Regions from separate parts of the Streptomyces sp. T12 genome, predicted to be linked through region 1. Evidence: predicted binding sites of a transcription regulator. Region 1 holds the regulator's gene; the other holds the start of a gene.

Region 1 (7,952 bases):
CGGACCTCCAGCGGCTCCAGGCCGAGTTCCAGAACTACCGCCGCCGCGTCGAGCGCGACCGGATCACGGTCAAGGAGATCGCCATCGCGAACCTCCTGACCGAGCTCCTGCCCGTGCTCGACGACATCGGCCGCGCGCGGGACCACGGCGAACTCGTCGGCGGATTCAAGTCCGTCGGGGAGTCGCTGGAGACCGTCGCGGCGAAGATGGGTCTGCAGCAGTTCGGCAAGGAGGGCGAGCCCTTCGACCCGACGATCCACGAGGCCCTGATGCACTCATACGCGCCGGACGTCACCGAGACGACCTGCGTGGCGATCCTGCAGCCCGGGTATCGCATCGGCGAGCGCACCATCCGCCCCGCGCGGGTGGCCGTCGCCGAGCCCCAGCCGGGCGCGCAGACGGTCAAGGCCGACGAGGCGACCGAGGCGGCCGACGACAAGGAGAGCGGTGGCCCGGACGAGGGCTGACGTTGAACCGAGGAGAGAGGAGGGGCGTCGAGGATGAGCACCAAGGACTTCATCGAGAAGGACTTCTACAAGGTCCTCGGCGTCCCCAAGGACGCCACCGAGGCCGAGATCAAGAAGGCGTATCGCAAACTCGCTCGCGAGTACCACCCGGACGCCAACAAGGGCAACGCCAAGGCGGAGGAGCGCTTCAAGGAGATCTCCGAGGCGAACGACGTCCTCGGTGACCCCAAGAAGCGCAAGGAGTACGACGAGGCACGCGCCCTCTTCGGCAACGGCGGCTTCCGTCCGGGGCCGGGCGGCGCGGGCGGCTCCTTCAACTTCGACCTGGGCGACCTCTTCGGAGGCGGCGCCCAGGGCGGCCAAGGGGGAGCCGGCGGCTTCGGCGGCGGACTCGGTGACGTCTTCGGGGGCCTGTTCAATCGCGGCGGTACGGGCACGACCCGGACCCAGCCCCGGCGCGGCCAGGACATCGACACCGAGGTCAGCCTCAGCTTCACCGAGGCGATCGAGGGCGCGACGGTCCCGCTGCGCATGTCCTCGCAGTCGCCGTGCAAGGCGTGCGCGGGCACCGGCGACAAGAACGGCACGCCGAGGGTGTGCCCGACCTGCGTCGGCACCGGCCAGGTGGCCCGGGGTTCCGGTGGCGGCTTCTCCCTCACCGACCCCTGCCCGGACTGCAAGGGGCGCGGTCTGATGGCCGAGCACCCGTGCCTGGAGTGCAAGGGCAGCGGCCGCGCGAAGTCGTCCAGGACCATGCAGGTCCGCATCCCGGCCGGGGTGTCGGACGGCCAGCGCATCCGCCTGCGCGGCAAGGGCGCACCCGGTGAGCGCGGCGGCCCGGCCGGCGACCTGTACGTGACCGTGCACGTCGAAGCGCACCCGGTGTTCGGCCGCAAGGAGGACAACCTCACGGTGACCGTCCCCGTGACCTTCACGGAGGCGGCCCTCGGCGGCGAGGTCAGGGTCCCCACCCTGGGCGGACCGCCGGTCACCCTGAAACTGCCGCCCGGCACGCCCAACGGCCGCACCATGCGGGCGCGGGGCAAGGGCGCGGTCCGCAAGGACGGCACCCGCGGCGACCTCCTGGTCACCGTCGAGGTGAGTGTTCCGACGGACCTGACGGGGAAGGCTCGTGACGCACTCGAGGCGTATCGCGAGGCGACCGCGGGCGAGGACCCGCGGGCGGAGCTGTTCCAGGCCGCGAAGGGAGCATGAGTCAGATGGACGGTCGTCGACGCAACCCGTATGAACTGACCGAGGAGACCCCGGTCTACGTCATCTCGGTGGCGGCCCAGCTCTCCGGCCTGCACCCGCAGACGCTGCGCCAGTACGACCGTCTGGGCCTGGTGTCTCCGGACCGCACGGCCGGCCGGGGCCGCCGCTACTCGGCCCGCGACATCGAACTGCTGCGCACGGTCCAGCAGTTGTCGCAGGACGAGGGCATCAACCTGGCCGGCATCAAGCGCATCATCGAACTGGAGAACCAGGTCGCCGCGCTGCAGTCCCGAGTGGCCGAGCTTCAGGCCGCCGTCGAAGGGGCCGCGGCGGCGATGCAGCAGCGCGAGGCGGCGGTGCACGCGTCGTACCGCCGGGATCTGGTGCCGTACCAGGAGGTCCAGCAGACCAGCGCGCTGGTGGTGTGGCGGCCGAAGAAGTCCAAGGACTAGGCAGGCACTCAGGCGAAGGGGCCCGGAGGTTCGGCGTGAACCTCCGGGCCCCTCGGCATGCCGTCAGGCATCGGCGGCCTGCGGGTTGCCTCGACTCAGCTGCCGCTGGGCAGGGTGACGGCGGTGGCCACGTCCGTGTACGCCTGAGTGCCGTCCTCCTTGGTGAAGGAGGCCAGGTAGTAGACGGTGGTCCCGGCCGGCGCGGTGGTGTCGGTCCAGTACGGGGTCGTCGCGGGCGTCTGAGTCAGACGGACCCAGGTGTTCGTCGCGCGGTCCCAGCGGTGGACGTGGTAGCCGTCGGCCTCGGTGAAGGACGTGCCGTAGCAGTACGGGTCCACCTGGACGTGGCCCGACTGGTCGACGAAAGAGCCCAGATCGCACGCCGTGGCCGCGGGGGCGGCGGTCGTCGGGCGGAGGTCGAGCTCGGTGACGGAGACCGTGGAGACCGGGTCGCTCCAGTAGGTCCCGTCGCCCTCGGGGTCGCCGATGAACTCCGCGACATTGCCGTAGCGGTCCACGGCGACGACGACGTAGTACTTCTCCTCGCCGTCCGCCGGCATGCGCAGCAGCGTCTCCGACTTGGTGGCGTCCACCGTGCCGATGTAGTCGGGGTGCTGGGACGGATGCGACTGCTCGTAGATCCGGTACTCGGCCAGGTCCTCCACCGGGCTCGGGTCCCAGTCGAGCTTGACGCCGTACTCCAGGGCCTGCGCGGTCAGGTTGGTCACGGCCGGCGGGGCGATCTCGTCGCCCGGGCGGGTGACGAGGATCTCCTGGGAGGCGACGGACCAGCGGCCGTGGATGTCCTTCCGTTTCACCACGTAGGCGTAGGTGGCGCCCTGCTCGCCGTCGTAGTCGGTGCAGCTGCGGACCGTGTTGCCGGCGGCGTCGGTGCTCGTGGCGCGGTCGCGGCAGTTGACGCCCGTCCAGGTGCGGGTGCCGTCGGCCGGGGCGGGCGAGCGCAGGACCGCGTAGGTCTCGGTGTCGTTGTCCGCGGGCTCGCTCCAGCTGATCACCGCGCCGTACGACGGGGTGGTGGCGGTGACCTTCTGCGGCGGGGCGATGGTCGGGACACCGCTCACGACGGTGGAGTAGGTCTGGTTCCAGGCCGCGTCGTAGGCGAGGACCTTGTAGTCGTACGACACGCCGTACAGCGCCGAGGTGTCGGACCAGTTCGTCTCGGTGGTCTCGGGGTGCTCGGTCCAGGCGGTCTCCGAGCTCTTCTTGCTGAAGACGGAGAAGGCGACGGCGTCCGCGGGGGCCGTCCAGGACAGGTTGTTGGCGTCCGCGGTGCTCGTGACCGTCAGCACCGGCGCGGCCGGCGCGGTGAAGTCGGGCGTGGGCACCGGGCCCAGGGCGGCGGTGCCCGCCGACTCGTTGCCCGCCTTGTCGTAGGCGCGGATCTGGTAGACGTACGACTGCCCGGTCGACGGCGGCGTGTCGGAGAAGGTGCGGCTGGTGGTCGTACCGACGCGGGTCCAGGTGCCGGTGCCCGCCGGCGCCCGGTGGACGCGGTAACCCGCGAGGTCCATCTCCTTGTTGGCCGCCCAGCTGAGGGCAGCCGTGTTGCCGGTGGTGCCTGAGACGTACTTCCAGGTGGCCCCGGTCGGCGCCAGCGGCGCCACCTTGTCGTAGGTCGCCGAAGTGCGCGGCGTGTAGGCGAACTTGACGTTGGCCGTGCCGGTCCAGTTGACGTAGTCGACGCGCAGGGTGTGCTTGCCCTGCGGGATGGTGAGGTTGAGCGTCTTGGAGACCGTGGTGGAGGTGTTCTTCCACAGGTCGATCTTGCGGACGCCGTCGAGGTAGACGCGGATGCCGTCCAGACCGGAGGCGGTGAAGGTGAAGGGGCCGCCGGAGCCGAAGTCGCGGGCGACGGTCCAGCGGACGCCGAAATAGTTGCCGGGGAGACCGGATGCCGGGGCGCCCGTCCCCCAGTTCTGGTCGATGACGCTGTCGCAGTCGGTCTTCTTCGGCGTACCGGAGAAGGTGGTGTTCGCGAAGAACTGGCGTTTGAAGACCGGCGAGGTACAGGTCACGGCGGCTGAGGCGGGGGTCGCGAGGGCCGTGAGCAGGCCGCCCGCGGTGGCGAGCACGAGGGCGGTCGCGGTGGCCGCGGTCGTGCGTCTGGCTGGGTTCATGCGGTCCTTCAGTCCTGTTCGGCGACGGCGGTGATCAACCGTCGCCGAACAGACCGGCCGGAACGCCGATTGGTTGTACGGCCCATGTCGTCGGCTGTACCGGTGTCAGGGAATCAGGTCACCGATCGCATCGCCGACCAGCATCCACATCGGCTGTGCGCCCGTGCCGAACGCCGCGGCGAGGGCGTAGCCCAGGGCGGCGTCCGTGGAGTCCGGCTCGATGCCCGGCTCGATGTCCGGCCCGGTTTCCGGACGCCATTCGGCGGTCACTTCCCCGTCGCCCTCGGAGAAGAAGTCCCCCAATCGGCGCCCGTCCCGCAGGAATCGGCTCCCCGGCAACGAGTCGGGCACCAGCCGCCAGACGTGGCCCGCATGCCGGACGTCGACCCGGAACGAACGCCGGGTCAGCCGGCCCTTGGCGGGGTACACGGAGGCTTCCTCGCCGGCGACGGTGAGGGTGAGCCGGCCGCCGTCCCGGGTACCGACGGGGATGTGGTCGTCGGTCTCGGTACCGGCGGCACGGCTCAGCACGATCAGCGGGATCGCCTCGCCCTCGACGACGACTTCGCCGCGCTCGGTGTCCAGGCGGACGGTCAGCGGGCCGAACAGGCTGTCCTCGACAGGGGTTTCGGTGACGGTCATGCGGATGATCCTCGCAGGCCGCCGGCCGGGTCAGGCGGCGGGTGCGGTGACCGTCCAGTCGCCCGCGGGCACGGACTCGGTGCCGTCGGCCTGCACACCGGTCACCCAGTAGTAGGACGTGGTGCCACGCCGCGCGCCGGTGTCGAAGTACGTGAACGCGGCGGCCGGGAGTTCGGCGATCTTCTCGTACGTCGAGGAGGCCGGGTTCCACCGGTAGACGCGGAAGCTCTCCGCGGGGTCGGCGGACTCCTCCTCGCCCGCGCCGAGCCCGGACCACTCAAGCTGGTTGCCCTCGTCGCCCTCCGCGCCCGTGGCCGTCAGGCGCAGCGGTGAGCCCTCGGGCGTCGCCACGCTCGGCGTCATGTCGAGCTCGGTGACCCGCACGGCCTCGACCGGATCGTCGCTCCACTTGTTGGCGGAGTTCCCCTCGTCGTCCACGGCGTCGACGAAGAAGCAGACCTCGTCGCCGTCCGGGAGCGTGGTGTACGCGTAGGAGGTCTCGTCGGGGGAGACGTAGTCCACCAGGCTTGCGGCGCAGACCTGTTCGCCCTCATCGCCCCACAGCTCGCCCCAGTGGATCGTGTAGTGCCGCAAGTCCTGGGCCGGGCTCTTGTCCCAGTCCAGCTGGAAGCCGTACTCGGTCGGGGTGACGCTCAGGCCGGTGACGAGCGGCGGCGGATCGTTGTCCCAGATCCTGCCCCGCTGGGGCTCGGTCCGGGCGGACTCGTTGCCCGCCGCGTCGACGGCCGACACCCGGTAGTAGTACACGGTGCTCTCGACGGCCGAGGTGTCCAGGTAGGAGAGCTGGTCCGTGCTCGCGACCTCGGTGTACGTGCCGTTCTCGCTCGCCGCCCGGAAGACGCGGTACGTCGCCGCGTCCGCGACCTTGTCCCAGCCGACCAGCAGCCCGCCGGTACCCCCGGTCGGGGTCACCTCGCCCGTCGCGCTCGTGATGGTGGGCACGCCGGGCGCGACCCGGTCGACGGTGGTGACGGCCTGGTCCGCCGTACCGGCCGACTCGTTGCCGGCCTTGTCGTGGGCGCGGATCTCGTAGTAGTACGTCGCGCCGGTCACCGGCAGGGTGCTGTCGGTATAGGTGGTGGAGGCGGTCGTCGCGAGGGGCGTGCCGGGGAAGGCGGCGCCCTTGAGGCGGCGGTAGACGCGGTATCCCGCGAGGTCCATCTCCTTGTTCTTCGCCCAGGTCAGCTTGGCCTTGCCGGTCGCCTGGTCGTACGCCACCGAAGTGCCGGTCGGGGCAAGGGGCTTGACCGTGTCGACGGACGCCGTGGTGCGGGGCGTGTAGCCGAACCTGACGTTGGCCGTGCCGGTCCAGTTGGCGAAGTCGACGCGCAGGGTGTGCTGGCCGGACGGGATCGTGACGTTGACCGTCTTGGACACCGTGGAGGAGACGTTCTTCCACAGGTCGATCTTGCGGATGCCGTCGAGGTAGACGCGGATGCCGTCCTGGGCCGAGGCCGCGAAGGAGAAGGGGCCGCCGGAGCCGAAGTCCCGCGTCACGGTCCAGCGGACGGAGAAGTTGTCCTTCGGCAGACCGGTGACGGGAGCCCCGCTCCAGCTCTGGTCGATGGCGCTGTCGCAGTCCGTTTTCTTCGCGGTGCCGGAAAGGGTCGTATTCGCGAAGAACTGCCGCTTGAAGACGGGTGAGGCGCAGGTCACGGCGGCGGACGCGGGGACCGTCGCGAGCAGGGTGCCCGCGGTGGCGAGCACGACCGTCGTGGCAGCAGCGGCGGTCGTACGTCTGGCTGGGTTCATTCGATCCTCTGGTCGGGTGCGGAACAGCGGTCAGGGAGCTGTCCTGATCACGACTCGCGAGGAATGGCGTTGGTTGTACGGATCTTGGTCGACTCTTCGACCAAGGTTCGGTGGAGGGGGTGTAATGGCCGTTTGGAGGCGATCCGTGATGTCTTCACATGCTCAGCGGAGCGTGGTGTTGCGCACTCGTTAAGTAGTTCCGCTTGACGCTGAGGGTCGTCGCCGCGTTGTCTTTTCAGACATCTGGGCGCAATGGCGCGTCCGTGTCCCGAAGGCACCAGAAGTGAGCTCCTCTATGCGTCCCATGCGCCCCCTGCGCCGTACCGCCACAGCCGTGGCCGCCGCGTCGACGATGACCCTTTCGCTGGCCGCGTGCGGGGCACTGGGCGTCACCGGGGACAGCAGTGAGGCGAGCCCGACCAAGGGCAACGACATCACCGTGGGGCTGCTGCTGCCGGAGACGGCGAACACGCGCTACGACAAGTTCGACTACCCCATCATCAGGAGCAAGGTCCAGGAGCTCACGGACAAGCAGGGCCAGGTCGTCTACCTGAACGCCGACGCGGACGCGAAGAAGCAGGCGAGCCAGCTGCAGAAGATGATCGACGACCAGGTCGACGTGATCCTGCTGGACGCCGTCGACGCGCACGCCATCGCCGACGGCGTGCAGAAGGCCAAGGACGCCGGGATCCCGGTCATCGCCTACGACCGCCTGGCCGAGGGACCGATCGACGCCTACGTCTCCTTCGACAACGAACTGGTCGGTGAGGTGCAGGGCCGCACCCTGCTGGAGGCCATGGGCCCGGACGTCGACTCGTCCGACAAGATCGTGATGATGAACGGCTCGCCCACCGACCCGAACGCCAAGCAGTTCAAGGCGGGCGCCCTCTCCGAGCTCAACGGCTCGGTGGACGTCGCCAAGTCCTACGACACCAAGGACTGGAAGCCGGAGAACGCCCAGGCCAACATGGCCCAGGCGATCAAGTCCATCGGCGTGAACAACATCAAGGGCGTCTACTCCGCCAACGACGGCATGGCCGGCGGCGTCATCAAGGCCCTGAAGGCAGCGGGCGTGACCGAACTGCCGCCGATTACCGGGCAGGACGCCGAACTGGACGGCGTCCAGCGGATCGTGAGCGGCGAGCAGTACATGAGCGTGTACAAGTCGTACCCGCAGGAGGCGGAGAGCGCCGCGGAGATGGCCGTGGCCAAGGTCCAGGGCCACGACATCCAGTTCGACTCCCTCACCCAGGACCAGGTCGACA
Region 2 (7,952 bases), 1.4 Mb from region 1:
AATCGCGATCACTGACAGTTCGAATACTCACCCACCAGCCGTACGAGGCCGCGCAGTACGCCGAAGGCCCGGGCCTCCCTCACGAGAGCCCGGGCCTCCTTGTCCGGTCGCGTCCGTCACGCCGCGACCGGAACCTCCGGCGCCACGCCGCTGACGGCCGGCGACAGGGCCAGCTCCAGGACCTGGCGGACGTCCGTCACGGCGTGGACGTCGAGCTTGTCCAGCACCTCGGCGGGGACGTCGTCCAGGTCGGACTCGTTGCGCTTGGGGATGATCACGGTCGTGACGCCCGCCCGCTGGGCCGCCAGCAGCTTCTGCTTCACGCCGCCGATGGGCAGGACACGGCCCGTCAGGGAGACCTCGCCCGTCATCGCCACGTCCGTGCGCAGCGGACGGCCGGACAGGAGTGACGCCAGCGCCGTCGTCATCGTGATGCCCGCGCTCGGGCCGTCCTTGGGCACCGCGCCCGCCGGGAAGTGGATGTGCACGCCCCGGTCCTTCAGGTCGGCGACCGGGAGCTCCAGTTCGGCGCCGTGGCTGCGGAGGAAGGACAGGGCGATCTGTGCCGACTCCTTCATGACGTCACCCAGTTGGCCCGTCAGCGTCAGGCCTGCCGCGCCCGTCTCCGGGTCGGCCAGCGACGCCTCGACGAACAGCACGTCACCGCCCGCGCCCGTCACCGCCAGGCCCGTCGCCACGCCCGGCACGGCCGTACGGCGCTCCGCCGGGTCCTGGGCGGACTCGGGCACGTGGTGCGGCCGGCCGATCAGGCCGCGCAGGTCACCCTCGCCGACCGTGAACGGCAGCTTCCGCTCGCCCAGTTCGTGCTGGGCCGCGACCTTGCGGAGCAGCCGCGCGATCGAGCGCTCCAGGGTGCGGACGCCCGCCTCGCGCGTGTACTCGCCGGCGAGCTTGCGCAGCGCGCCCTCGTCGATGGCGACCTCGTCCTTCACGAGGCCCGCCCGCTCCAGTTGGCGCGGGAGCAGGTGGTCGCGGGCGATGACGATCTTCTCGTCCTCGGTGTAGCCGTCGAGGCGGACCAGCTCCATCCGGTCGAGCAGGGCCTCGGGGATGGCCTCCAGGACGTTGGCGGTGGCGAGGAAGACCACGTCCGACAGGTCCAGCTCCACCTCCAGGTAGTGGTCGCGGAAGGTGTGGTTCTGGGCCGGGTCCAGGACCTCCAGCAGCGCCGCCGCCGGGTCGCCGCGGAAGTCCGAGCCCACCTTGTCGATCTCGTCGAGGAGGACCACCGGGTTCATCGAACCGGCCTCCTTGATCGCGCGCACGATCCGGCCGGGCAGCGCGCCCACGTACGTACGGCGGTGGCCGCGGATCTCGGCCTCGTCGCGGACGCCGCCGAGGGCGACCCGGACGAACTTGCGGCCCATGGCGTGGGCGACGGACTCGCCGAGCGACGTCTTGCCGACGCCGGGCGGGCCGACCAGGGCCAGCACGGCACCGCCGCGCCGGCCGCCGACGACACCGAGGCCGCGGTCGGTACGGCGCTTGCGCACCGCCAGGTACTCGGTGATCCGCTCCTTCACGTCCTGCAGACCGGCGTGCTCGGCGTCCAGCACACCCTTCGCGCCCTGGATGTCGTAGGCGTCCTCGGTCCGCTCGTTCCAGGGGAGTTCGAGGACGGTGTCCAGCCAGGTGCGGATCCAGGAGCCCTCCGGGGACTGGTCGCTGGACCGCTCCAGCTTGTCGACCTCCTTCAAGGCCGCCTCGCGGACCTTCTCCGGCAGGTCGGCGGCCTCGACGCGGGCGCGGTAGTCGTCGGACTCCTCGCCGTCCTGCTCGCCGTTCAGCTCGCGCAGTTCCTTGCGGACGGCCTCCAGCTGACGGCGCAGCAGGAACTCGCGCTGCTGCTTGTCGACGCCCTCCTGGACGTCCTTGGCGATGGTCTCGGCGACGTCCTGCTCGGCGAGGTGGTCGCGAAGGTGCTGGGTGGCGAGCTTGAGGCGGACGACCGGGTCGGCGGTCTCCAGGAGCTCCACCTTCTGTTCGGTGGACAGGAAGGGCGAGTAACCGGAGTTGTCGGCGAGCGCCGAGACGTCGTCGATGGCCTGGACGCGGTCGACGACCTGCCAGGCGCCGCGCTTGCGCAGCCAGGCGGTGGCGAGTGCCTTGTATTCCTTGACCAGTTCGGTGACCTGTCCGGGCAGCGGCTCGGGCACGCTCTCGTCGACCCGTGTCCCCTCGACCCACAGTGCCGCACCCGGTCCGGTCGTCCCGGCGCCGATCTGCACGCGGCCGCGACCGCGGATCAGGGCACCCGGGTCACCGTCGGCCAGCCGGCCGACCTGCTCGACGGTGCCGAGCACACCGGTGCTCGCGTACGTCCCGTCGATGCGTGGCACCAGCAGCACCCGTGGCTTTCCCGGCTCGGACCGGGCGGCTGCCTGCGCGGCCTCCACCGCGGCGCGTACATCGGCGTCGTTCAGGTCCAGCGGGACGACCATTCCGGGCAGCACGACCTCGTCGTCGAGCGGCAGCACAGGCAGGGTGAGCGGTGTGGACGTCGAAGCCATGATCTCCCCTTCGGCAGTCAAGTTGAGTTATGCCGACTCAATGCATGGAGGGGCTTGAATGTTCCCAGGCCTTCGTTCGCTGTGAGCGATCAACTGCGCCACACCCTGCGACCTCGGCTTTTGTGAATAAACGGTTGCCGAGGGCCGGTTCTTCCCCCACCGTCTCCCCGTGACAGACACAGAGTTCCTTCTCGCGGCCTACGACGACCAGATGCGCGGCGCGCCCCCGACCCCGCCCGCCGGTGTGACGTACGAACAGGACGGCCCCCTGCTGCGGATCGTCGGCGGATTCCGGGGCCTCGTCAGCGGCCCGCGCTCGCTCGGCGTACGCGGCGCCGAACTCGACGGGCTCATCGCCCGGCAGCGCGACTACTTCGCGGCGCGCGATGAGGCGGTGGAGTGGAAGACCCGGTCCCACGACGACCCGGCCGACCTCACCGACCGCCTGCGCGCGGCGGGCTTCGTGCCCGAGGAGCAGGAGACGGTGCTGGTGGGACGGGCCGCCGACATGGCCGTACGACAGCCCGTCCTGCCGGAGGGGGTGACGCTGCGGCGGGTCACCGCGGACGCGGACATGCGCCGCATCGCCGTGATGGAGTCGGTCGTGTGGGGCCAGGACTGGAGCTGGCTCGCCGACGATCTCATCGGCCGGGTCGCGTCCGCCCCGGACCAGATCGCCGTGTACGTCGCCGAGGCGGACGGCGAGGTCGTGTCCGCGGCGTGGCTGGTGTTCCGCGAGGGGACCGGGTTCGCGAGCCTGTGGGGCGGGTCAACGCTGGCCGAGTGGCGCGGCCGCGGCATCTACCGTGCCCTGGTCGCCACCCGCGCCGCGCTCGCCGTCGCCCGCGGGGTCGGCTACCTGCATGTGGACGCCTCCGACGACAGCGCGCCGATCCTGCGGCGGCTGGGCTTCGCTGCGGTGACGACGACCACGCCCTACGTGTGGTCGCCCGTGGCCGACTGAATCCGAGGCGTACCAGCGGCGCACCACCGGCCACAGCGCGATCCCGATGACCAGGGAGATCAGATGCCCCCAATTGGTCAGCGGGTCCGTGAGATTCAGCAGGTCCTGGACCAACATCCCGCCGAACAGCACCAGAACCGGCCACCGCAGCCACGGCCGCAGCAGCCCGGCCAGCGCGCCGACGCTCGTGGCGACGCCGAAGCTGATGCCGTAGTCGAGGCGGTGCAGCGAACTGTCCGGGAGGTGTCCGACCAGCACCGCCAGCCCGACCGGGACCTCGGTCGCGAGGGTCGCAAGGACGTGCCCGGCAAGGAAGACGACGGCCGTGCGAGCACCGCCGATCCGCCGCTCCAGCGCGGTGAGCACGAGCAGGAGGCCGAGCGTGTACGGCGCCATGATCCCGCCCGCGATCCACAGCGCGCTGGCGATCAGCACCATCGCGGGTGTCCGCACGAGATGCGCCACATCGGTGCTGGAGCCCTGGTGCAGGGCGTGGACGAGGGCGGGGTCGGCGTAGGTGGCGATGAGTGAGGTGACGGCCAGTACGGCGGCGTAAGCGCAGGTGAAGGGGGTTCCGGTGGGGGTGGGGAGCAGCCGCCAGGGGTGGAAGGCGCGGGCTCTGGCCTCGGCGGCCCGGGTGGCCCCGGCGAGCTCGGTGACCGCGGCGGGCTCGGGGACGACCGGCGCCGGGGTCGGCGCGGGAGTGGCGCTCAGTGGTCCGCGCTGGCGCGGCATCCCGTCCAGCAGCCCGGCCACCTCGGGCAGGCCCGCGTCGCCGGAAGGACCGGCCGCGCTCGAAGACGCCGGCTTCGAAGTCGAGACCGCCGTACCCGCAGTCACAGTCCGTTCCACGGTGAGGCGCTCCTTCCGTTTACCTCACCCTCGGACCGGCCCCCACCTCATGTCTGTGATCAGCGCCACACGACAGCAGATTCTCAGCAACCTCTCAAGAAGCTCTCGCGTCTTCCCAAGAATCTCCCCCGCCAGTCGTGAGGCCGTGCCCGTACGGGCACGCGCTCGCTCTCTGACGTAATTCCCTCGGCCGTCCCGCTCTCAGCTGCGAGGATGGCCGGATGCCCACTTCGTACGACATCCCCGAAGTACTGGACCGTCGCGAGGGCCCGTACGGCGAGATCGTGCTGCGGCGGCACGGCGAACTGCTCCAGATCATCGCGAACGGCTGCTTTTTGATGGACACCTCCGACGGGCACTCGGAGCGGCTGCTGGTCGACGCGGCGCTCGGCGCGCTGGCCGGACGGCCGGACCCGGAGGTGCTGATCGGCGGGCTCGGCGTCGGGTTCTCGCTCGCACACGCCGCCGCCGATCCGCGCCCGAGACGGATCACCGTCGTCGAGCGCGAGCCCGCGATTATCGGCTGGCATCTCGACGGGCCGTTGTCCGACTTCTCCGCCCGTGCCCTCGCCGATCCGCGCACCGAGATTCTGGAAACGGATCTGGTGGCGCACGTAACTGAGACTTACGACACGTATGACGCACTGTGTCTCGACATCGACAACGGCCCTGGCTGGACCGTCACCGAGGGCAACGACAGCCTGTACTCACCGGCCGGACTGGCGGCCTGCGCAGGGGCGTTGAGGCCGGGTGGGGTGCTGGCCGTATGGTCCGCCCAACCCTCTCCGGAATTCGAAGAAACCTTGCGTAATGCCGGATTCCAACAGGTGCGTACCGAAGAGATCCCCGTTGCCCGGGGCGTTCCGGACGTCGTGCACCTCGCCGTCCGACCTGGATAGCCGTGGCACGGTGACTCCCCGTACTCTGCTTCTCTGACGCGGATCATTCAAGCGTCAATCGCAAGCATGCGCAGGCATAGCCAGGTAGCGGGATCACCCCACGGATTCCGGAAAGCAACTTTGGGGCGGGCGATGGAGCAGACACACACCTCCCACAACGGCACGGCGGCGACTCCCGGCGCTCAGCGCCGGGTCCTCGTGGTCGAGGACGATCCGACCATCGTGGACGCCATCGCGGCCCGCCTGCGTGCCGAGGGTTTCCTCGTGCAGACCGCGGGCGACGGTCCGGCGGCCGTCGACACGGCCGAGGCCTGGCAGCCCGACCTGCTGATCCTCGACATCATGCTGCCGGGCTTCGACGGCCTGGAGGTATGCCGCCGGGTGCAGGCCCAGCGGCCGGTACCGGTGATGATGCTGACCGCGCGCGACGACGAGACCGACATGCTGGTCGGGCTCGGCGTCGGCGCCGACGACTACATGACCAAGCCGTTCTCGATGCGGGAGCTGGCGGCACGCGTGCATGTACTGCTGCGCCGCGTCGAGCGGGCCGCGCTGGCCGCCACGACCCCGCGGTCGGGCATCCTGCGCCTGGGCGAGCTGGAGATCGACCACGCGCAGCGGCGTGTGCGGGTGCGCAGTGAGGATGTCCACCTCACCCCGACCGAGTTCGACCTCCTGGTGTGCCTGGCGAACACCCCGCGCGCGGTGCTCTCCCGGGAGCAGTTGCTCGCCGAGGTGTGGGACTGGGCGGATGCCTCCGGCACCCGCACGGTCGACAGCCACATCAAGGCGCTGCGCCGGAAGATCGGCGCCGAGCGGATCCGCACCGTGCACGGCGTGGGCTACGCCCTGGAGACCCCGACGCCATGAGCGACGGGCCGGCCGCGCGGAGAGGCCCCGGGGAGCCCTGGGGCGGCGTACGTCCGTTCTCGATCAAGACCAAGCTGGGCGCACTGGTCATCATCGCGGTCCTGATCACCACAGGACTGTCGATGATCGCCGTGCGCACCCAGACGGAGCTGCGCTTCATCACGGTCTTCTCGATGATCGCCACACTGCTCATTACGCAGTTCGTGGCCCATTCGCTCACCGCACCGCTGGACGAGATGAACGCGGTGGCCCGGTCCATCTCGCACGGCGACTACACCCGCCGGGTGCGGGAGAACCGCCGGGACGAGCTGGGCGACCTGGCCGGGACGATCAACCTCATGGCGGACGAGCTGGAGGCCCAGGACCAGCAGCGCAAGGAGCTGGTGGCGAACGTCTCGCACGAGCTGCGCACCCCGATCGCGGGTCTGCGGGCCGTCCTGGAGAACGTGGTCGACGGCATCGCCGAGGCCGACCCCGAGACGATGCGCACGGCACTGAAGCAGACCGAGCGGCTGGGCCGGCTCGTGGAGACACTCCTGGACCTGTCCCGCCTGGACAACGGCGTCGTACCGCTGCGCATGCGGCGCTTCGAGGTCTGGCCGTACCTGTCCGGCGTGCTGAAGGAGGCCAACATGGTCGCCTCCGCGCGCGGGGGCATGGCGTCGGGCTCCGGCAGTCACACGCGTACGGACGTCCATCTGCACCTCGACGTCTCCCCGCCGGAGCTGACCGCGCACGCCGACCCCGAGCGCATCCACCAGGTCGTCGCCAACCTCATCGACAACGCGATCAAGCACAGCCCGGCGCACGGCCGCGTGACGGTCAAGGCACGGCGCGGGGCGTACCCGGAGTCGCTGGAGCTGGAGGTCCTGGACGAGGGTCCGGGCATTCCGCGGTCGGACTGGCACCGGGTCTTCGAGCGGTTCAACCGGGGCGCCGTGATCCGGCCGCACGGGCCGGGCAGCGACGGCGGTACGGGGCTGGGGCTGGCGATCGCACGCTGGGCCGTCGATCTGCACGGCGGCCGGATCGGTGTGGCCGAATCCGATCGGGGTTGCCGGATTCTTGTCACACTTCCCGGGCAGCCATCTGTGCCAAGTTGACGTAAAGTTCGAAGCGGAGCGACAAGATCCATGTGCGTCCTGACTGACGGACACGTGTGATCAGGCAGAGCCCCGCGCCTGTGGCGTGCCGGGCCGCGGTCGCGCCTTCCCAGCTGATGCGGAACCACGCTTGTTTCCCGCCATTTCCAGGCACGAAACACGCTTTCCGATGTGACTTACGCGACGATGACCTTGCTCAGCCTGACCTTCGCGGCCATAGGGGCGTAGCCTTTATTTCCGCTGTCCATCACCTTGTGAAGCGGAAGAGGGCGGTTGCCGCCGTGTCGCCACAGTCCCCCAGTAACTCGAGCATCTCGACCGACACCGACCAAGCGGGCAAGAACCCCGCGGCCGCGTTCGGTCCGAACGAGTGGCTCGTCGACGAGATCTATCAGCAGTACCTCCAGGACCCCAATTCGGTAGACCGAGCCTGGTGGGACTTCTTCGCCGACTACAAGCCGGGGGCGCCCGCCGCCTCGGCTCCGGCGGGTACTGCGGCCGCGGGGGCCGCAGAGACCACCACGGCTCCGGCCGCTCCGGCGCCTGCCGCTCCGTCGGTCCCCGCGCCGGCTCCCGCGGCCCCGAAGCCCGCGGCCGCCGCGCCTGCCGCCCCGGCTCCGGCCCCGGCCCCGGCCGCGGCGAAGCCCGCCGCGCCCGCCCCGGCCGCGAAGCCCGCTCAGCCGAAGAAGGCCGAGCCCGCCGCAGCCGGCGCACCCTCGGAGGGCCCTGAGCT

Evidence for each region. The regulator HspR, encoded in region 1, represses chaperone genes until heat shock. The targets are predictions, from matches to a motif close to TTGAGNNNNNNNNNCTCAA.
Region 2: a site for HspR is predicted at 2,554-2,572, ahead of lon (endopeptidase La). Genes of this name have one in related genera too.

What each region holds. Positions count from the first base shown of each region.
Region 1 covers NZ_CP117866.1:5,821,769-5,829,720, forward strand. The annotation lists gene grpE (nucleotide exchange factor GrpE) at 1-467, shown strand, start outside; gene dnaJ (molecular chaperone DnaJ) at 501-1,682, shown strand; gene PBV52_RS26220 (heat shock protein transcriptional repressor HspR) at 1,688-2,134, shown strand; gene PBV52_RS26225 (PA14 domain-containing protein) at 2,230-4,272, opposite strand; gene PBV52_RS26230 (hypothetical protein) at 4,378-4,914, opposite strand; gene PBV52_RS26235 (PA14 domain-containing protein) at 4,945-6,687, opposite strand; gene PBV52_RS26240 (sugar ABC transporter substrate-binding protein) at 6,992-7,952, shown strand, end outside.
Region 2 covers NZ_CP117866.1:7,215,367-7,223,318, reverse strand. The annotation lists gene lon (endopeptidase La) at 117-2,531, opposite strand; gene PBV52_RS32700 (GNAT family N-acetyltransferase) at 2,701-3,495, shown strand; partial or broken gene PBV52_RS32695 (rhomboid-like protein) at 3,475-4,347, opposite strand; gene PBV52_RS32690 (spermidine synthase) at 4,569-5,246, shown strand; gene PBV52_RS32685 (response regulator transcription factor) at 5,379-6,116, shown strand; gene PBV52_RS32680 (cell wall metabolism sensor histidine kinase WalK) at 6,113-7,219, shown strand; gene PBV52_RS32675 (multifunctional oxoglutarate decarboxylase/oxoglutarate dehydrogenase thiamine pyrophosphate-binding subunit/dihydrolipoyllysine-residue succinyltransferase subunit) at 7,501-7,952, shown strand, end outside.